4 regions of the Microbacterium sp. CH-015 genome follow, and region 4 is predicted to be linked to each of the others. Evidence: predicted binding sites of a transcription regulator. Region 4 holds the regulator's gene; each other region holds the start of a gene.
What was found. Region 4 encodes HrcA, which represses chaperone genes, less so after heat shock. Its sites were predicted from a motif close to TTNGCACTCGNNNNNNNCGAGTGCNAA; they were not measured.
Positions count from the first base shown of each region.

Region 1: a site for HrcA is predicted at 3,213-3,239, ahead of ACPYN4_RS08945 (Hsp20/alpha crystallin family protein). Genes of this name have one in related genera too.
Region 2: a site for HrcA is predicted at 1,556-1,582, ahead of groL (chaperonin GroEL). Genes of this name have one in related genera too.
Region 3: a site for HrcA is predicted at 1,631-1,657, ahead of groES (co-chaperone GroES). Genes of this name have one in related genera too.

Region 1 is NZ_JBNAFJ010000004.1:221,196-226,200, forward strand. Features, by position in the region: gene ACPYN4_RS08925 (MarR family winged helix-turn-helix transcriptional regulator) at 1-266, shown strand, start outside; gene ACPYN4_RS08930 (DUF2804 domain-containing protein) at 282-1,343, opposite strand; gene ACPYN4_RS08935 (GHKL domain-containing protein) at 1,403-1,624, opposite strand; gene ACPYN4_RS08940 (hypothetical protein) at 2,472-2,609, opposite strand; gene ACPYN4_RS08945 (Hsp20/alpha crystallin family protein) at 2,695-3,150, opposite strand; gene ACPYN4_RS08950 (hypothetical protein) at 3,459-4,502, shown strand; gene ACPYN4_RS08955 (L-serine ammonia-lyase, iron-sulfur-dependent, subunit alpha) at 4,655-5,005, opposite strand, start outside.
Region 2 is NZ_JBNAFJ010000007.1:126,346-131,350, reverse strand. Features, by position in the region: gene groL (chaperonin GroEL) at 1-1,519, opposite strand, end outside; gene ACPYN4_RS11740 (cold-shock protein) at 1,854-2,054, opposite strand; gene ACPYN4_RS11735 (LytR C-terminal domain-containing protein) at 2,198-2,779, opposite strand; gene ACPYN4_RS11730 (DUF3263 domain-containing protein) at 2,789-3,073, opposite strand; gene ACPYN4_RS11725 (DUF2332 family protein) at 3,165-4,166, opposite strand; gene msrB (peptide-methionine (R)-S-oxide reductase MsrB) at 4,238-4,648, shown strand; partial or broken gene ACPYN4_RS11715 (nitroreductase family protein) at 4,675-5,005, shown strand, end outside.
Region 3 is NZ_JBNAFJ010000001.1:93,990-98,994, reverse strand. Features, by position in the region: gene ACPYN4_RS00500 (ABC transporter substrate-binding protein) at 1-7, opposite strand, end outside; gene rarD (EamA family transporter RarD) at 172-1,104, opposite strand; gene groES (co-chaperone GroES) at 1,238-1,534, opposite strand; gene ACPYN4_RS00485 (class I SAM-dependent methyltransferase) at 1,706-2,893, shown strand; gene ACPYN4_RS00480 (hypothetical protein) at 2,905-3,435, opposite strand; gene tsaD (tRNA (adenosine(37)-N6)-threonylcarbamoyltransferase complex transferase subunit TsaD) at 3,432-4,544, opposite strand; gene rimI (ribosomal protein S18-alanine N-acetyltransferase) at 4,660-5,005, opposite strand, start outside.
Region 4 is NZ_JBNAFJ010000001.1:987,008-992,012, forward strand. Features, by position in the region: gene ACPYN4_RS04620 (HIT domain-containing protein) at 1-225, opposite strand, end outside; gene ACPYN4_RS04625 (16S rRNA (uracil(1498)-N(3))-methyltransferase) at 290-1,027, opposite strand; gene dnaJ (molecular chaperone DnaJ) at 1,029-2,138, opposite strand; gene hrcA (heat-inducible transcriptional repressor HrcA) at 2,193-3,230, opposite strand; gene ACPYN4_RS04640 (carboxylesterase family protein) at 3,291-4,004, shown strand; gene hemW (radical SAM family heme chaperone HemW) at 3,949-5,005, opposite strand, start outside.

The sequences.
Region 1 (5,005 bases), on a different contig from region 4:
ACATGCTCATCAGCCAGCCGAGCGTCTCGCGCCTGGTGGATCGGATGGTCGCGCGCGGGCTTATCAGCAAGTGTCCCGACCCGCAGGACGGTCGTGGCGCGATCGTCCGCGCGACGGAGGACGGGCTGGCCGCCTTCCGCCGGGTCGCGACGGCCCACGGCCGCTCGATCGCGGAGCGGATGTCGGTGCTCACCGACGACGAACTCGCCCAGCTGCGGGCGCTGACGAGCAAGCTCCGCGGCGCCGACGACGCCGGAACCCCGTAACGAGGCCGCCGCCGGTCACCACCGGTTGCGGACGTCCTCGGCGAAGCCCTCGACGCTCTCGAACGCGATGACCTCGGCATCCGTCCGGAACGTGCCCGCCCACGTGCCGAAGCACTGGTCGGTGCGCGACGCGACGACGCCCAGGTTCATCGCCGAACGTTTGTCGTAGAACGGCGTGAAGGTGGCGTCGAGACCCCCGCCGGCGACCTGCCAGGGGCGCAGCGGATCGCCGAGGTCGTACGTCCACTGCACGGGCTCCGAGATCTTGTGCAGCACTCCGGCGACGACGACCCCGTTCTCGGTGGCGCCGGTGCCGTCGGTCCAGCGCCCGCCGACCTGGATCCCGATCGTCCGGCCGTCGGCGAGCACGCCCGATCCGGCGCCCCAGTTCCACGCGATGTCGTACGGCCAGCGTCCGCGCCCGTGGTCCAGCACCGCCCACGATCCGGCGGGGACCTCGTGGCGGATGCCGTCCAGCGTGAGAGTGCCGGATGCCGGCAGCGCGACGTCCTTCACGGTGTACTGGAACAGCCGCGGCGACCACGGCACGACCACCGCGAGGCAGTCGTGGTCGGCGGGGCGGGCCACAGTGATGTCGAACGCCGCCCCGGGGATCTCCGCGTGCAGACGCCACACCTGCCCGCCGTCGGCGGGGGTGACGGTCACGGCGAGGTCCTTCGCGCGGGCGATCGCGATGCCGCCGGCCAGGGTGCCGGGAAGCGCCACGTCGCGCACCGGGATCACCGTCGCGCTGCGCCCCCACGTCTGCGCGGTCGCCCGGTCGAAGATCCACACCTCGTGCACCGCGGCATAGTCCAGCGACGACACCGTCAGCGCGACGATGTGCGCGGGCGTCATGACGTTCCAGTACTCCCAGCGCTTGTTGCGCCCCCAGCCGTGCCGTCCCCCGATGCCCGATGTGTCGACCAGCGGCGAGCGCGCGAAGCCGATGGATGCCGGGTTGAGCCGACCGCTGGGCAGGGTGAGCGAGACCGGAGTGGTCAGCTCGGTCTCGTGCGGTGCGGCGGGCTGCGTGCCCGCCGGCCGCGGGCTGGGCGCAGCGGAGGGGTCGGTCATCGGCATCCTTGCTGACGGTCCGTGACGGGGAGTGCTGGTGCGCCGATTCTATCCGTCAGCTAGGCGGATGCCGAGGCGGTCTCCGTTTCCTGCTGCGGGAACAGCACCCGCAGCGAGAACCACCGGTCGTCGGCGCTCACCGACACGGTGCCGTTGTACGCCAGCGCCGCCGTCTCGATGTTGCGCAGCCCGTACCCGTGACCGCGCTCGCGCTGCCGCGTGACGATGCGGTCGCCATCGCGCAGCACGACGCCATCGAAGGTGTTCTCCACGCGCACCATCGTGAAGTCGTCGTGGGCGAAGACCGGGCGCGCGTGGAAGGGTCCTGCTCGCAGCGGATCGCGTCGAGGTGGTGCTTCATGTCGTGATGCTTGCGGTTGACCTCGTCGATCGAGCGTCGCGTGATCTCGTACTGGTCGTGCTGACTGCGCAGCAGCTGCGACATCGCCTCGGCATCCCGCCGCGCGACGGCCTCGTTGTGCACGCGCAACTGGACGTGCAGCGCGATGAACCCGGAGAGGTCGACGAGCGTGCGGATGTAGAGGATCTCCGCGCCGAACCGGCCGCTGAAGGGCGTGTCGATGCTCACGAAGCTGAGGTTGGAGATGCCGAAGGTGGCGACCGCGATCGCGACGGAGCCCACCAGTTGCGCGCCGCCGACGTCGAACCGCTCCTGCCGGGAGAACTGCCGGTGCTCGCCCAGCGCCACGACGCCGAAGATGAGCCCGTAGACCACGAGTGCACCCATCGGCTGGAGGTATGGGTCGAGCTGCTGCGAGTAGAACCGGTCGATCTGCCACAGCCCCGACGCGGCGAGCTCGGCGAGCACGAACGCGCGCGCCGCGATGAAGCCGGACCCGCGTGCCGTCGCGTCGATGCCGGCGTGGATCAGCGCGAACATCGTCGCCGCCGCGACGAGCATGCCGGGGATCCACCACCCGATGGACAGCGTGCCGGCCCACAGCTGCACGGCCAGCAGCGCCGCGAGCCCCAGCGCGGCGATGAGCGCGGTCGGCGCGGCGCCGAACCGCCGGCGCGAGATCGCGATGTACACGACGCACGCGCCCCACTCGGCGATTGCGGTGAGGTAGCGGGGAATCTCGGCGAGGACGGGGCCTTCGACGTCGTTCACGCCGTGATGCCGCGCGAGCCGATGTGCTCCGCCAGCGCCGCGAGGAACTCGCGCTTGCGGGGCCGGCTGATCGGCAGACGCCCACCGCCGCGAATGCGGCAGTCGCTGCCCTCGATGGTGGACGGGTCCCGCACACACGAGAACCGCCCCGAGTCCGGGTGGACTCGGGGCGGTTCTCCGGTGGCTTTCGCCGGGGTAGCTCTCGGCTGCGCCGGCGGCTCACTGCTCGACGGGCCGCGGCTCCTGGGCGCTCTCGTGGGCCTGGATGGTCGGGGCACCGGCATCCGCCACCACCTGCACCTTGCGGGGCTTGGCCTTCTCGCTCACCGGGATCGTGACCGTCAGCACGCCGTTGCTGTAGGTCGCGGCGATGCCGTCGGTGTCGATGCCCTGCCCGAGGTTCAGCTGGCGGAGGAAGCTCGCGGTCTCACGCTCGCGCGTGATCCACTTGACGCCCTCGCCCTCGCTGAGGGTGCGCTCGGCGCGGATCGTCAGCAGCTGGCCGTCCACGTCGATGTCGACCGAGCCCGGGTCGATGCCCGGCAGGTCGGCGCTGAGCACGTAGTGGTCGCCGTCGCGGTAGAGGTCCATCGGCATGCGGCGCGGGCCGCGGCGCGTGTCGAAGAGGCTCGACGCGAGGCGGTCGAGGTCACGGAACGGGTCATACGTGGCCATTTTTCTCTCCTTTATCTCTGTCTGGTCTGAAGTTGAGCCTTGTCGACTCAAGTAGCTTCAGATTAGCACTCTCGGGGCGAGAGTGCCAACCGTTCGCGGGCGGCGAACGGGGGTGTGGCGGGGGTAATTTCGGGTTCGGGGCGGGGCGATTTCAGGTGGCGCTTATCGCGGAAATCGCGGGGGTGTTTCCGCGGCACGCGTCACCTGAACCACGCACCGGTCTCTCCCCAATCACCCGATTCGCGGAGTCATCCACAGAACGACCGATCCAGCGCCCACGCGCGGCCGCAACGCGCCAAGGTGGCAGGATGCCGCGCCCACCCGCACCCCTCCCCGCCGGCCTCGGCGACGTGTTCCTCGCCGGCCAGCGGCGGCCCGCCGGAGCGACAGAGGGCCGACTGCGCGCCGCGGATCTCGAGCGCCCGTTCCGCGGCGTGCGCGCCCGACGACTCGATGCCCCGCAGGGCGAAGCTCCGCGGGTCGGGGCTACGCGGGGCGAGGCGTCGCGGGGCGAGGGACCGGGCTCTTCCACGATGCCCCCTGACGACATCGCCCGCGCAGAGATCCTCGCTCGCGCCCGCGCGCACAGCTTGATCCTCCCCGACCACGCGTTCTACATCGGAACGACGGCGCTCGCCGCCCTCGACCTCCCCTTCCTCGATGCCCTCGCCGCCGCTGCCGATGACCTTCAGGTCGCGGTGTTCGCGCCGCACCGGGCGCTGCGGCGCCCCGGCATCCGATCGGTGAAGGTCCAGCCGGGACTTGCGTTCACCACGATCGCGTCCGGTCTGCGCGTGGCCACGCCCGCAACAACCTGGGCATTGCTCGGCCGTGACCTCGACGTGCGCGACCTCGTGAAACTCGGCGACGCGATCGCGCGCATCCCTCGCGACGACCGCGGCCGACGGCGCCCGGAGCTGCAGCTGGCGACGCCCGCGCAACTCCGCGCGGCGATCGAGGCCGGGCGGCGCCAGGGCGCCGAGAGACTGCGGACGGCGCTGCCGCGCATCACGGAGCACAGCATGTCGCTGCTCGAAACCGACTGGCGCGAGAACCTGCGGGACTCCGACCTGCCCGACCCGGTGCTCGACCACGAAGTGCGCAACCACCGCGGCATCCTTCTCGGTATCACCGACGGAGCCTTTCCGGAGTATCGCGTGGCCGTCGAGATCGAGGGCGATCACCACCGCGTCACGCGCCGACAGTGGGACCGCGACATCGACAAACAGGCCGCCTACGCGACGGTGGACTGGGAGCTCGTCCGGCTCACCGCCAGGCACATCCGGCCGAGCCGGGGGCGCGATATCGCCCTCGTGCGTCAGGCGCTGATCCGACGCGGGTGGCGCCCCTGACGCGGTTTCAGCGGATGGCACCCCTGACAAGGTTTCAGCGGATGCCGCTCCTGACGCGGTTCAGGTGGCGCTCGCCGCGGAAATCACGGGCGCATTCCCGCGGCACGCGCCACCTGAACAGGCGCACGCCGCATCCCGCGGGCCGCGCCGAGTCAGCACTCCACGACGTTGACCGCGAGACCGCCCTCGCTGGTCTCCTTGTACTTCGTGGACATGTCGATCCCGGTCTGACGCATCGTCTCGACCACCGCGTCGAGCGGCACGTAGTGGCTGCCGTCGCCCCGCAGTGCGAGCCGCGCGGCGGTGACCGCGGTCGAGGCCGCGATCGCGTTGCGCTCGATGCAGGGGATCTGCACCAGCCCGCCGACGGGGTCGCACGTGAGGCCCAGGTGGTGCTCCATCGCGATCTCGGCGGCGTTCTCGATCTGCCGGTTGGTGCCGCCCATGACGGCCGTGAGTCCGCCCGCCGCCATCGCGCAGGCCGACCCGACCTCGGCCTGGCA
Region 2 (5,005 bases), on a different contig from region 4:
ACGCGGCGTTCTGCAGCGCCGAACGGGTGACCTTGGCCGGGTCGATGATGCCCGCGGCGAACATGTCGACGTACTCGCCGGTGGCCGCGTTCAGGCCCTGGCCGACGGGCAGCTCCGAGACCTTGTTCGCGACGACGCCGGGCTCCAGGCCCGCGTTGAGGGCGATCTGCTTGAGCGGGGCCTCGATGGCGACCTTGACGATGTTCGCGCCGGTCGCCTCGTCACCGACGAGCTCGAGGCTGTCGAACGCCTTCTTGCCGGCCTGGATGAGCGCGACGCCACCACCGGGGACGATGCCCTCCTCGACGGCCGCCTTCGCGTTGCGGACGGCGTCCTCGATGCGGTGCTTGCGCTCCTTGAGCTCGACCTCGGTCGCCGCACCCGCCTTGATGACGGCCACGCCGCCGGCGAGCTTCGCGAGGCGCTCCTGCAGCTTCTCGCGGTCGTAGTCGCTGTCGGTGTTCTCGATCTCGCGCTTGATCTGGGTCACGCGGCCCTCGATCTGCGACGCCTCACCGGCGCCCTCGACGATCGTGGTCTCATCCTTGGTGACGATGACCTTGCGGGCCTTGCCGAGCAGGTCGAGGGTGGCGTTCTCGAGCTTGAGACCGACCTCCTCGGTGATGACCTGGCCGCCGGTGAGGATCGCGATGTCCTGCAGCTGCGCCTTGCGACGGTCGCCGAAGCCGGGGGCCTTGACGGCGACCGACTTGAAGATGCCGCGGATCTTGTTGAGCACCAGGGTCGCCAGGGCCTCGCCCTCGACGTCCTCGGCGATGATGACGAGCTCCTTGCCGTCCTGGATCACCTTGTCGACGATCGGCAGCAGGTCCTTGATGTTGCCGATCTTCTGGTTCGCGATGAGGATGTACGGGTCCTCGAAGACCGCCTCCTGGCGCTCCGGGTCCGTGACGAAGTACGGGTTGATGTAGCCCTTGTCGAAGCGCATGCCCTCGGTGAGCTCGAGCTCGGTGCCGAAGGTCTGCGACTCCTCGACGGTGACCACACCCTCCTTGCCGACCTTGTCGATCGCCTCGGCGATGAGCTCGCCGATCTCGGTGTCGGCGGCGGAGATGGATGCCGTGGCGGCGATCTCCTCCTTGGTCTCGACCTCCTTGGCGGAGGCGAGCAGCTCGTCGGAGAGAGCCTTGACGGCCTTCTCGATGCCCTTCTTCAGCGAGATGGGGTCGGCGCCGGCCGCGACGTTGCGCAGGCCCTCGCGCACCAGCGCCTGAGCCAGGACCGTGGCGGTCGTGGTGCCGTCACCGGCGACGTCGTCGGTCTTCTTGGCGACCTCCTTGACGAGCTCCGCGCCGATCTTCTCGTACGGGTCGTCGAGCTCGATCTCCTTGGCGATCGAGACGCCGTCGTTCGTGATCGTGGGGGCGCCCCACTTCTTCTCGAGCACGACATTGCGACCGCGGGGGCCCAGGGTCACCTTGACGGCGTCGGCCAGGATGTTCAGGCCGCGCTCGAGGCCACGGCGGGCCTCCTCGTCGAAAGCGATGATCTTTGCCATAAGTGTGTCGTCCCTCCCGGACGTGAGGATGAGTCTTTAGCACTCGCGAGGAGCGAGTGCTAACTCATTCTGGCACTCTGGCATGACGAGTGCAAGCCACGGCATCCACCCCCGGATCCGCCCGTCTCACCCTCGGCATCCGCCACCCACCCTCCCGGTAGCCGCCCGGCGTCCCTCCCCCAACCGCGAGAGAACAACTGCGCGCCGAGAGAACGGGCATTACCCGTTCCCTCGGCGGCCCGTTGTTCTCTCGGTGGTCAGGGGCGCGTTGCGCCGGGCGGAGGCCAGGATGCTGGCGCTGGCGCCGCTGCCGCGGGCGCCGCGGCGGCGCGGATCAGACGACGCGCACCGACTCGGCCTGCGGGCCCTTCTGGCCGGCGCCGACGGTGAACTCCACCGTCTGGCCCTCCTCGAGCACGCGGAATCCCGACATGTCGATGTTCGAGTAGTGGACGAAGACGTCCTGGCCGTCGGTGACGGTGATGAAGCCGAACCCCTTCTCGGCGTTGAACCATTTGACGGTGCCCTGGGTCATGCGTGTCTCCTGATGCTGTGGAACTCCGCCATGCTATGCATCGCGGATGCCGCGAAACCGCCGATACGGCAACTGTTGACACGGCCGCATCCAAGAGTTCACACGCGCGAAACACGCCCCGCCGGCGCGCGGGCGCGAGCCTGTCAGGGCGCGGTCGTGGCGGCCCCGGCATCCGTCCGGTCGGTGCCGATGACGACGACCAGCTGCTTGACCGATTCGTCGCCCGCGAGGCCCGCGTAGGCGTCGCTGAGTTCGACCGCCGCGCCGCCGATCGCCTGCGCGAGTCCGCGCGCGGCGCCCTCGTCGGCGACGTCGGAGTAGAACACCGTCGTGGTGGCGAACTCACTGCCCGCCTCGCCGGCGGTGACATCGTCGGCGGCCCAGCCGGCGGCCACGAGCTCGTCGGCCATGGCGCCGGCCAGTCCCGACTGCGAGGTGGCGTTGAGCACCGTCACCTTGTAGGCGGTGTCGAGCACCGGCTCGGCGGTGACGGCGCCCGTGGCGGTCGGCGAGGGCGCGGGGAAGAGCGTCACCCGGCCGGTGGCGATGAGGGTGCCGAAGACGCCGATCGCGACGAGCGCGATGGTCGCGAGCACCGACCACAGCAGCACGATCCCGCCGCGCATGCGCGGGTTCTCGGCGCGATGCGCGCCGATACGGGCAGCCGCGTCGCCGGATACGGGCAGATCGTCGAAGCGGTCTTTCTGCGGCGGGGTTTTCGGCACCAGAGAATGCTACCGGCCGGTGCCGGTGTGGACCGTGTGCACGGCCGGGCCGGCCGCGCGGTCGGCGCGCTCGCGCTCCCGGGCGTCGCGCAGGCGGCGCAGGCGATGGACGAGCATGGCGTCGTGGGCCGCGGCATCCGGCGCGTCGATGACGCGTCCGAGCAGCTGGTAGTACCGCGCCGGGGTGAGGCCGAGCTCGGTGCGCACCGCCTCCTCCTTGGCTCCCGGCGTCGCCGTTCCGCTCCAGCGCGACTCGAAGCGGAGGAGCGTCAGATCGCGGTCGGAGAGGGGCACCTGCCCACGCTAACTCCGCACCGGCGTCCCGCCCGCGCGCCACTCCGCGTGCCCCTCAGACGACGCCGGGCGGCAGACGACGCCGGGCAGCTCAGGCGACTCCGGGCTCCCCCGGCGCGATCCACCCGCCGAGCGGGTCGGCGGCGGCGAGCACCTCGCCGTCGAGCGCCAGGGCGAAGCCGTCGGGCCACGCGTCCGCGTCGATCGGGTGCGCCCAGCCCTCGTGCAGAGTCGGGTGATCCAGCGTGATCCACCGCGCCCTGCCGCCGGCGACGGCGCGGATGTCCGCGATCAGCTCGTGGCGGCCGGCCCACGGGATGTGGGCGAGCACACCCGGAGTCTGCACGACGAGGGTCGCGTCCGGCGGGGCGGATGCCGCGACCTCCGCCAGGAGCGCCGCACCGTCCCCGGCGTGCAGCGTCGGAGGGTCGGCGGCCGCGATGCGCAGGGCCGCGCCGACGCGCTCGCGGCGGCCCTCCTCCCCCGGCCAGACGAGGCCGGTGAGCCATGCCTCGGTCGCCGCGGCCGCGGGGTCGAGCGGGGCGAGGTCGATGCCCGCACGCCAGACGATCTCGGGTCGGGCGACCCGCGGCATCCGCTCACCCCGCACCTCGCACTCCAGGACGACCAGAGACGGCCCGTCCGGCGGGTCGAGGGCGATCTCTCCGGCCGGGCCGCGGTAGCGGTAGGAGTAGCGGTCGGGATAGAGGCAGAGGCCCGCGCTCGCCCCGATCTCCAGCAACGCGAGGGGACCGTCGATGAGCGCAAGCGCGGGCAGCAGCGCGGCGCAGCGGAGCGGTTCGTTGGTCTGCAGCGAACGGCTGGCGCACTCCGCGACGAGGGCATCGGCATGCGCGAGCACCCACTCCCGCCACTGCGGGTAGGGCGGCTCCCCTGACCCGAGCAGCCGGGCGACGGCGAAGACGAGCGGCGGCTGCCGGTGCCGGGCCGGGATGCGCGCGAGCACCCGCTGCACGGCGGGGTCGGCGGCGACCCCGGCCGCCCACAGCGCGTATCGCTCCGACCGGCCGGGGGCTTCGTCCCGCGCGAAGCGACCGAAACGCTCTGCGACGGCGGCGGTGTCGGCATCCATTCGACCATTCTGGTGCGCGCGGAACATCGGCCGCTCGCGTCGGGTTGAATGGAAGGGAGTGAGGAGTCACCATGACCTACCGCGTGAACAAGACCGACGAGCAGTGGCGGGCGGAGCTGAGCCCGGAGCAGTACGCCGTGCTGCGCCAGGCCGGCACCGAGCGCGCCTGGACCGGCGAGCTGCTCGATGAGCACCGCGCCGGCCTGTACACCTGCGCCGCGTGCGGGGCGGAGCTCTTCCGCAGCGGCACGAAGTTCGACTCGCACTGCGGGTGGCCGAGCTTCTACGAGTCGGTGCGCCCCGAGGCCGTCGAGCTCATCGAAGACACCAGCCACGGCATGGTGCGCACGGAGGTGCGCTGCGCGAACTGCGGGTCGCACCTCGGCCACGTCTTCCCCGACGGGTTCGGCACGCCCACCGGCGACCGCTACTGCATGAACTCGCTGTCGCTGTCGTTCGCCCCGGAAGAGCCGGCATCGTGACCGACGGCCGCCCCGTGCTCGAGGCGGTGCGCGCCCGGCGTTCGTGGTCGAAGGTGACGGATGCCGCGCCCACCCGCGCCGAGGTGCTCACCCTCGTGTCGGCAGCCGGACGCGTCGCCGACCACTCGTCGCTGCGCCCCTGGCGCATCATCGAGCTGCGCGGCGACGACCGGCGCGTGCTGGGCGCGGCGATCGCGAAGGCGGAGGGCGACAGCACGCCGTCGTCGAAGCCGCTGCGCGCGCCGCTGCTGATCGCGGTGGTCGCCAGCTACCGCAAGAGCGACAAGGTGCCGCGCTGGGAGCAGCAGGCCGTCGCCTCCGGCGTCGCGCACATGCTGAGCCTGCTGCTCGATGAGG
Region 3 (5,005 bases), 890 kb from region 4:
CGCCCATGTTGCTCCTTGTTATCTGTGACGCGGGGTGCTCGGGAGCGCCCCAGTGGGTCAAACCTATGCGGGGAACGGCTTCCGGATTGTTGCGTTCCGTTAACGGTGTGAAACCAAACGATCACGGTGCGATAACGGCTCTCGCCGCCGCGCGGCGGGCTCCCGGCCGGCTCAGACGAGATCGGCGACGTCGGATGCCGCGCGCGTGCGCCGCGCCGAGATCAGCGAGTCGGCGCTCAGCACGATGAGGGCGATCCACACCAGCCCGAACCCGATCCAGCGCTCCAGCGGCATGGGCTCCTGCATGATCCACGCGCCAGTGATGAACTGCAGGATCGGGGCGACGAACTGCAGCAGGCCGATGACGGTGAGGGGCGCGCGCCGCGCGCCGGCCGCGAACAGCAGCAGCGGCACGGCGGTGATGACCCCCGCGAGCGGGACGAGGGCGGTGTGCCACGCGCCCTGCGTGCCCCAGACGAGGCCGGTCGTCGCGCCGACGACGACGAGCTGGATGATCGCGATCGGGGTGAGCCACAGCGACTCCAGGGTCAGCCCGCTGATCGCGTCGACGCGGGGGCCGATCTGCTTCTTCACCAGCCCGTAGGTGCCGAAGCTCGCCGCGAGGGTCAGGGCGATCCACGGGAAGGACCCGTAGGCGACGATGATGACGATGACCGCGAGCGCCGCGAACCCGATCGCGACCCACTGCGCGGTGCGCAGCTTCTCGCCGAGCACGAGGACACCCAGCAGCACCGTGACGATGGGGTTGATGAAGTAGCCGAGGCTGCCCTCGATGACGTGCCCGGTGAGGATGCCGATGAGGAAGACCTGCCAGTTCACGTAGATCAGCAGGCCCGCGATGATCGTCCAGAACACCAGCCGCTTGTCCCGGAGGATCGCGAGGAGCTTGCCCCAGGTGCGGGTGACGGTCAGCAGGATGGCGCAGAACAGCAGTGAGAACAGGATGCGCCAGACGACGATCTCCCACGGCCCGATCGGCGCGAGCAGCAGGAAGTAGAGGGGCATGAAGCCCCAGAGGAAGTAGGCGGCGAAGGCGTAGATCCCGCCGAGGCGCTCCTCACGGGCGGTCTCGTCGGGTGTCATGGGACAAAGCCTAGAACGGTCATGACTCGTTGCGGGCCGCGACGGCCGCGGCATCCTGCCGTTCCTCGCTCATCTTCTGCCAGCACGACGAAGGCCCCTGGGAGAACTCCAGGGGCCTTCGCGAGACGTTCGCTCAGCGGACGACGACCGCCAGGACGTCGCGCGCCGACAGGACGAGGTACTCGTCACTGCCGAACTTCACCTCGGTGCCGCCGTACTTGCTGTAGAGCACCCGGTCGCCGACGGCGACGTCGAGCGGCACGCGGTTGCCGTTGTCGTCGATGCGGCCGGGGCCGACCGCCACGACCTCGCCCTCCTGGGGCTTCTCCTTGGCGGTGTCGGGGATGACGAGGCCACTGGACGTGACCTGCTCAGCCTCGACCTGCTTGATGACGATGCGGTCCTCGAGCGGCTTGATGGAAACCGACACGGTCTACCTCTTTCTTGCGGGGCGTACTGCCGTTTGTCACTGAAAGACTCGTTAGCACCCACGAGGGTGGAGTGCTAACGCAAGTCTAGGGCGCGGTTGGCACTCGTGCAACGCGAGTGCCAGTTCGCGTGACGTGCGGCGTCATTCGTCGGGCCGTGGCAGGCTGGCTCCATGGACCGCGCCGAACTCGATGCCCTCCTCACCCCCGAGGGGCTGCGACTCGTCGACGAGGCCTCTGCGATCGATTCGACGGATGCCGTGGCATCCGCCGTCTCATGCCTGCGCGCCGCCGGTCACTCCCCGCAGCTGGTCTCGGCGGTCGTCGGCCAGGCACGCCTGCGCACCCGCGCGCGGCAGAAGTTCGGGGCGTTCGCCGACCGCATGCTGTTCACCCGCGCCGGCCTCGAACAGGCGACCCGCCTCGAGGTCGGGGCGCGCCACGCCGGGCGTTTCCGCGATGCCGGCATCACCCGGGTCGCCGACCTCGGGTGCGGGATCGGCGGCGACGCGCTCGCGCTCGCCGGGATCGGACTCGACGTGCTCGCTGTCGACGCCGACGAGATCACGGCGGCGCTCGCGGCCTACAACCTCGCACCGTTCGGGGACAGCGTCTCCGTGCGCAGCGGCCGCGCCGAGGACGTCGACCTCACCGGGATCGACGCCGTGTGGGTCGACCCCGCGCGGCGGACCGCGGGCCACGGCGAGACGACCCGGGTCGGTGCGGGCGACTGGTCACCCCCGCTCGACTGGGTGTTCGGCCTGTCGGCGCGCCTGCCGGCCGGGATCAAGCTCGGGCCCGCCTTCGACCGCTCGCTCATCCCCGACGACGCCGAGGCGCAGTGGATCTCGGTCGACGGGTCGACGATCGAACTCGTCGTGTGGACCGGCATCCTCGCGCGCCCCGGCGTGCGACGGGCGGCCCTCGTCATCCGCGGCGGGCAGGCGGCGGAGCTCGTGGCATCCGGCGATGCGCCCGACGCGCCCGTGCGTGGCCTCGGCGCATACCTGCACGAACCCGAGGGCGCCGTCATCCGGGCGCGGCTCATCGGCGAGGTCGCCCGCACGATCGGCGCCGGGATGCTCGATCAGCGCATCGCGTACCTGACGTCGGATGCCCCGGCATCCAGCCCGTTCGTGCACAGCTTCCGCGTGCGCGAGCAGCTGCCCAACGATGTCAAGGCGCTGGGCCGGGCGCTCCGTGACCGCGGGATCGGGACCCTCGAGATCAAGAAGCGCGGGGTCGACCTCGACCCCGCCGTCCTGCGGACGAAGCTGAAGCTCTCCGGAGCGGAGTCGGCGACGCTGTTCGTCACCCGCATCGGGAACACGCGCACGACACTGCTCGCCGACCGGGTGTAGCGGGCAGGCGTTCAGCCGAACAGCGGGCCCTGCGTCGACGCCCACCACAGCCAGCCGGCGCTGTAGACGAGCGAGAGAGCGCTCAGGCACAGCGCCCACACCGCGATCGACCGCGACTCCCACGGCCGTCGGAGAGCCAGGATCGCGAGCACCAGGCCCACGAGGCCGATGAGGAAACCCCACCCGACGAGGAACGACACGGCGAGGCCCACGACGGCGAACGTCAGTGCCCACGAACCGAGGTGCGTCGGTGCGGGAGCAGGCGCCGGGGGCTCGGCCCACGCGAACTCTGTGTGGACCGTCGCCGTGATCGGGACGGGCGCTGTCAACTCGCGCTGGAAGCCGCCGCGGTGCTCGCCCGGGAGCGCCGCCGATGCGGCGACGGTGACATCGTCCGAAGGCGCACCGAGCGGGAGGGAGGGCGATGCTCCAGGCGCGGGTGCCGGCGCGGTCGGGTACTCGGCTGACGCGTTGGCACCGGGCGCGGGCGCTGACGCAGAGGGTTCGGCGACGTTTCGGTCTTGGTCTCGAGGGTCGCTCACGGGGCCTCCTCGGAGATCTGGATCTCCGTCACGGGCAGCGTCGAATCCGCCCCGAAGGCGAGGGTCGACGGTCGGCGTCCTGTCGAGATGAGCTGGGCGGCGAGCGCGGCGATCATCGCGCCGTTGTCCGTGCAGAGGCTGAGCGGCGGAATGCGCACGGTGACGCCCGCGGCCGCGGCGCGTTCGAGCGCGACCTCGCGCAGACGACGATTGGCGACGACGCCACCACCCAAGAGCAGTCGTGGCACGCCGTGGCGGGCACAGGCATCCAGCGCCTTCGTCACCAGAACATCGACGACCGCCTCGCGGAACGATGCGGCGACGTCGGCGGCGCTGGGGCCACCTGGCGCGCCCGGGCCCGTCTCCGGCGATGCCTCGCCCGCCCCCTCGCTCGGGGTGAGCGAGGACTGCTCGACCCAGCGCGCGACGGCGGTCTTCAGCCCCGAGAACGAGAAGTCGTACCGGTGCTCCGCCATGTCCGACGCGCGGGAGAGGCCGCGCGGGAAGCGGATCGCATTCGGGTCGCCGGCCGCTGCCGCACGGTCGATCTCCGGGCCGCCGGGGTAGGGCAGCCCGAGGATCCGGGCGATCTTATCGAAGGCCTCGCCGGCCGCGTCGTCCATCGTCTCGCCGAGGAGCTCGACGTCGGTCGTCAGGTCGCGGACGAGCAGGAGCGACGTGTGCCCGCCCGAGACGAGGAGCGCGATCGTCGGGTACTCGACCTCGTCCCCCGTGAGGATGTCAGCGGCGATGTGGCCGACGAGGTGGTTGACCGCGTAGAGCGGCTTGCCGAGGCTCACGGCGAGCGCCTTCGCCGCCCCGACGCCGACCATGAGCGCGCCGGCGAGGCCGGGGCCGCTCGTCACGGCGACGGCATCCAGCTCATCGAGTGCGATGCCGGCCTCCGCGACGGCCGCCTCGATGGTGGGCTGCAGCGCCTCGAGGTGCGCGCGCGCGGCGACCTCAGGGACGACGCCGCCGTAGCGGGCGTGCTCGTCCATCGAGCTCGCGATCGTGTTCGACAGGAGAGTCCGGCCGCGCACGATGCCGATGCCGGTCTCGTCGCAGCTCGTCTCGATGCCGAGCACGAGCGGTTCGGCGCGTGTCATGCGACGCCCTTTCCGTTGCGAGAGACGGGCTCTCCGTGACGGAAGCAGGGCGAAGCCGGGCGCCACGCGGCTGCGCGCCACTCCGGGCGCGGTTCGCCCTGCTTTCGGAACCGATTCACGAGCACGCTCCCGCATCGGAGGGCTGCGGCACGCGCGCCGCGGCCCAGGCCGGGATCTCGAGCTGCATGACGATCGCGTCGACGCCGTCGGCGGCGTAGTAGTTCGCGCGGCGGCCGATCTCGCGGAACCCCTCCGACACGTACAGCGCGTGCGCCACCGGGTTGTCGTCGCGGACGTCGAGGAACACGTGCCGCACATCCCGAAGCGCGGCCTGTTCGAGGAGCGCCACGAGAAGGGCCCGCCCGGTCCCGCGTCCGCGGGCGGGCTCGGCGAGCGCGATCGTCTGCACGTCGCCGTCGTTCGCGCCCGCCGGTGCACGAAGCCCCGCATACCCCTCGACG
Region 4 (5,005 bases):
GGCGGCCAGGGTGTTCGCCAAGCCGATCAGCTCGGTCAGCAGGGCGGGGTCGCCAGCGGCGAGCTCGACGACGTTTCGGTACTCCTGCGACTTCGGGATCACGAGCAGGTGCACCGGCGCCTGCGGGGCGATGTCGCGGATCGCGAAGGCGTTCTCGGTCTCGGCGATGATCTCCGCGGGGATCTCGCCCTGCAGGATGCGCGTGAAGATCGACGGTTCGCTCATACCCCGAGTCTAGCCAGCGCCCGACGCCGCAGGCCGGGGCGCTGCCCGCGCTGCGGGGCTCGCCTCACCAGCGCCCGAGGCGGGCGTTGAGGACGGCGAGGGCGGCGGGGCCGGCGGTCGAGGTGCGCAGCACGGTCGTCCCCAGGCGCGCGGCGGTGGCTCCGGCATCCGCCAGGGCCACGAGCTCTTCCGGCGCGATCCCGCCCTCGGGGCCGACGACCAGCACGAGATCGCGCGCGTCATCGGGGGCGAGGGCGACTCCCGACAGTGGGACGGATGCCGTGGGCTCCAGCACCAGCATCCGACTCGCAGCGCGTGCGGCCAGCTGCGCGGTGGAGAAGGGCGCGGAGACGACGGGCACCCAGGCGCGGTGCGCCTGCTTCGCCGCCTCGCGGACGATCGTCTGCCAGCGGGCGACGCCCTTCGCGGCCTTCGCCTGATCCCACCGCGAGACGCTGCGCGCGGCCTGCCACGGCACGATCTCGTCGACGCCGAGCTCGGTCGCCGCTTGGATCGCGAGTTCGTCGCGGTCGCCCTTGGCGAGGGCCTGCACGAGGACGAGGCGGGGTGCGGCGGCGGGATGGCTGGTCCGCGCCGTCACGGCGGCGACCACGCGCTTGGGCGCGACGTCGGTCACGACCGCCTCCAGCCACAGTCCGCGGCCGTCGCCGACGGTGACCTCCTCGCCGACCCGCACCCGCCGGACGGCGGCCGCGTGGTGCGCTTCGGCGCCGGTGATGACGATCTCCGCGCCCACCGGCGCATCGAGGGGAACGTCGTCGACGAGGAAGTGCAGCGCCATGTCAGCCCCGGAAGCGGTCGCGCAGCTTCGAGAACATGCCCTGATGGAACTGGGCGAGCCGGGGCGGCGGCGACTTCGTCTTCTTCGCGAAGTCCTCGATCAGCGCCCGCTCCTTGGCATCCAGACGCGTCGGCGTGACGACCTGCACCGCGACCCGCAGGTCGCCGCGGGTGCCACCGCGCAGCGGCGTGATGCCGCGTCCCTTGATCGTGAGCACGTCGCCCGACTGCACCCCGGGGCGCACCTCCAGCTCGACGTCGCCGTCGAGGGAGGTGATCGTGGTGTGCGCGCCGAGGATCGCGTCGGGCATCGACACGTCGAGCGTCGCGAGCAGGTCGTCGCCGTCGCGGCTGAAGGTCTCATGCGCGGCGACGGTCACCTCGAGGTACAGGTCACCGTGGGGGCCGCCCGCGGGGCCGACCTCGCCGGAGCCGGGCAGCTGCAGCCGCAGGCCGGTCTCCACGCCGCCGGGGATATCGACCGAGACCGTGCGGCGGGCGCGGACGCGTCCCTGGCCCTGGCAGCCGGCGCACGGGTACGGGATCGTGGTGCCGTAGCCCTGGCACGCCGTGCAGGGCTGCGAGGTCACGACGTTGCCGAGCAGGCTCCGCACCGTGCGCTGCACCTGCCCCGAGCCGTGGCAGATGTCGCATGTCGCCTCGCCGGTGCCCGGCTGGCAGCACGAGCCCTGGCAGGTCTCGCACAGCACGGCGGTGTCGACCTCGATGTCGCGGTGCGTGCCGAACACGACGTCGCCGAGGTCCAGGGTGACGCGCACGAGCGCGTCCTGGCCGCGCTCCCGGCGCGACCGGGGGCGTCCGGCGCGACCGCCGCCGCCGCCGAAGAACGTCTCGAAGATGTCGCCGAACCCGCCGAAGCCGCCCCCGGCGCCGCCGAACGGCGAGCCGTCGCCGCCCATGTCGTAGCGCTGGCGCTGCTCGGGGTCGCTCAGGACGTCATACGCGTGCGTCACGAGCTTGAAGCGCTCGGATGCGTCCTCGCCGGGGTTGACGTCCGGGTGGAGCTCGCGCGCGAGACGCCGGTACGCCTTCTTGATCTCCTCGGGGCTCGCATCGCGCGAGACGCCCAGGACTTCGTAGTGGTCGGCCACAATCGCCTTTCCTGCCCTTCCGGGCGCGGTGGGGTTCGTTCTGTCGGCTGCCGCTCAGCGGGACTGGTCGTCCTCGTCGAGCAGCCTGCTCAGGTAGTGCGCGACGGCGCGGACCGCCGCGAGGTTGGTGGGGTAGTCCATGCGCGTCGGACCGAGCACGCCCACCCGGGCACGGGATCCGGTCGCGTCGTAGTCGCCGGTGACGACGGATGCCTCCGCCAGCCCGAACGGCTCGTTCTCGCGACCGATGCTCGCCGCCAGGCCTTGATCGTCGGCGACCATCTCCCCCATGAGCCGGAGCAGCGTCACCTGCTCCTCGATGGCCTCCAGCAGGGGGTAGATGCTGCCGCGGAAGTCTCCCTCGCGTCGCGCGAGGGTGGCGCTGCCGGCCATCACGAGCCGGTCCTGGCGGAACTCGTCGAGCTCCTCCCCGACGATCCGCGCGACCGTGCGCACGGCCTCGTCGACGGGTCCGCCGGAGGGTTCGGATGCCGCCAGCTGCGCGATCGCCGAGGCGGCCTCCGCCACGGGCTTGCCCGTGACCAGGCGCGCCACGGCGTGCTTGATGGCCGCGGCATCCTGCTCGGTGAGCTCGGCCTGCAGGAACGCGACGCGCTGCGAGACCCGGCCCGTGTCGGTGACGACGATGACCACGACGCGCGTGCCGCCGAGGTGCACGAACTCCACGTGCGAGACGCTGGCGCGCGCGAACGAGGGGTACTGCACGATGGCGACCTGACCGGTGAGCCGGGTCAGCGCCCGGACCGTGCGCACGAGGAGGTCGTCCAGGTCCACAGGGTCGGCGAGGAACGACGAGATCGCCGAGCGCTGGGCCGTGGAGAGGGGCCGGAGCTCCGCGAGATGGTCGACGAAGACGCGGTACCCCTTGTCGGTCGGGACGCGCCCCGACGACGTGTGAGGGGCCGCGATGAGCTCCTCGTCCTCCAGCAGCGCCATGTCGTTCCGGATCGTCGCCGCCGACACGCCGAACTGATGACGCTCGACGATCGCCTTGCTGCCCACCGGCTCATGCGTGTCGACGTAGTCCTGCACGATCGCGCGGAGGACCTGAAGTCCGCGTTCCGAGACCATCAGCCCTCCTTGTTGGCACTCACGGTTGCTGAGTGCCAATCTTATCGCGCCGCCCCTGCGATGAGCCGTACGCACAATGACGTCGCATCCGATCCCGTCGTCCGCACCGCGAAAGGCGAGGTCCGCGGCACCCGCACCGGCGACATCCGCCGCTTCGCGGGCATCCCCTTCGCCCTGCCCCCGTTCGGCGACCGGCGCTTCGCGCTCCCCGAGGACGTGCCCGCGTGGGACGGCGTCCGCGATGCCACCGCGTTCGGCCCCACGGCGCCGCAAGACCCGTACTACGGCGCGCTCGGCGAGCTGCTCGGCTCCATCGATATTCCCGGCGACGACATGCTGACCGTCAACGTGTGGTCCCCCGCGACCGTCCCCGACGGCGGTCTGCCGGTGATGGTCTGGTACCACGCGGCGCGCTCGAGGTGGGCTGATCGACGCCCGTCGCCGTCTCTCGGAGGGGTCGAGTCCGCTGTCGGGCACCCCCGGCTACGCCTGTCGTGCCGCTCCCCCGGGCCGGTGCCGTCACGGCACTCACCTCCTGAGTGGGTTCCTGCCCCCGTTTCCCCCACGTTTCCCTCGGATGCCGAGTGCGCCCGTTCTCGCCGAGTGCGCCCGCTCTGGGGCGCGTGCAGGGGGCGCGCTCGGCGGGAACGGGCCCGGTCGGCGAGGTCGCGAGGCGAGGTCGCGAGGCGAGGTCGCGGGGCGAGGACCGCGGTGGTGCTCACGCGGTCAGCGCGCGCACCACGGCGTCGGCGAGCAGGCGCCCGCGACGGGTGAGCACGACACGGCCGCGCACGGCGGCGGCGCCGTCGACGAGGCCGTCGGCGATGAGGGAGGCCACCGCGTGACGCCCCTCTCCCTCGAGCTCCGACACCGCGAGGCCGTCGGAGATGCGCGAGCGCAGCAGCACATCCTCCAGGCGTCGGGCGGCGGCATCCGGTCGCTCCCGGCCGGCAGCGGGCGACTGCGCCGCGGCCAGGCGCTGGGCGTACGCGGCCGGATGCTTCACGTTCCACCACCGCAGCCCGGCGACGTGGCTGTGGGCTCCGGGACCGTACCCCCACCAGTCGGTGCCGCGCCAGTACGCCAGGTTGTGGCGGGAGCGCTGGGCCGGCGTCCGCGCCCAGTTCGACACCTCGTACCAGTCGAACCCCGCCGCGGCGAGCGTCTCATCGACGAGTTCGTACATGTCGGCCTGCAGATCGTCGTCGGGTTCGGGCACCTCTCCGCGGCGGATCTGTCGGGCGAGCTTCGTGCCCTCCTCCACGATGAGCGCGTACGCCGAGACGTGGTCGGGGGCGAGCGCGACAGCCGTCTCGACCGATGCGCGCCAGTCCTCGAGCGACTCCCCCGGTGCGCCGTAGATGAGGTCGACGCTGACGTCGAGCCCCGCGCTCCGTGCCGCGGCGACGGCGGTCGCCACTCCCGCGGGGTCGTGGGTGCGGTCGAGCGCGGCGAGGACGTGCGGCACCGCCGACTGCATGCCGATCGACATCCGGGTCACGCCGGCCGCGGCGAGTTCGGCCGCCATCGGCGCCGTGACGGTGTCGGGATTCGCCTCGACGGTGACCTCAGCATCCGGAGCGAGACCGAACGCGTCGCGCACGCCCGCCAGCATCCTGCCGAGGTCCCCCGCCGGGAGAAGCGTCGGCGTCCCGCCGCCGAAGAAGACGGTGGATGCCGGGCGCAGCGGCCCCCGGTCGGCCAGCACACGGCGCGACAGCGCCATCTCACGGATCACCTCGTCGGCGTAGGCGTCCTGACGGGCGCCGCGCAGT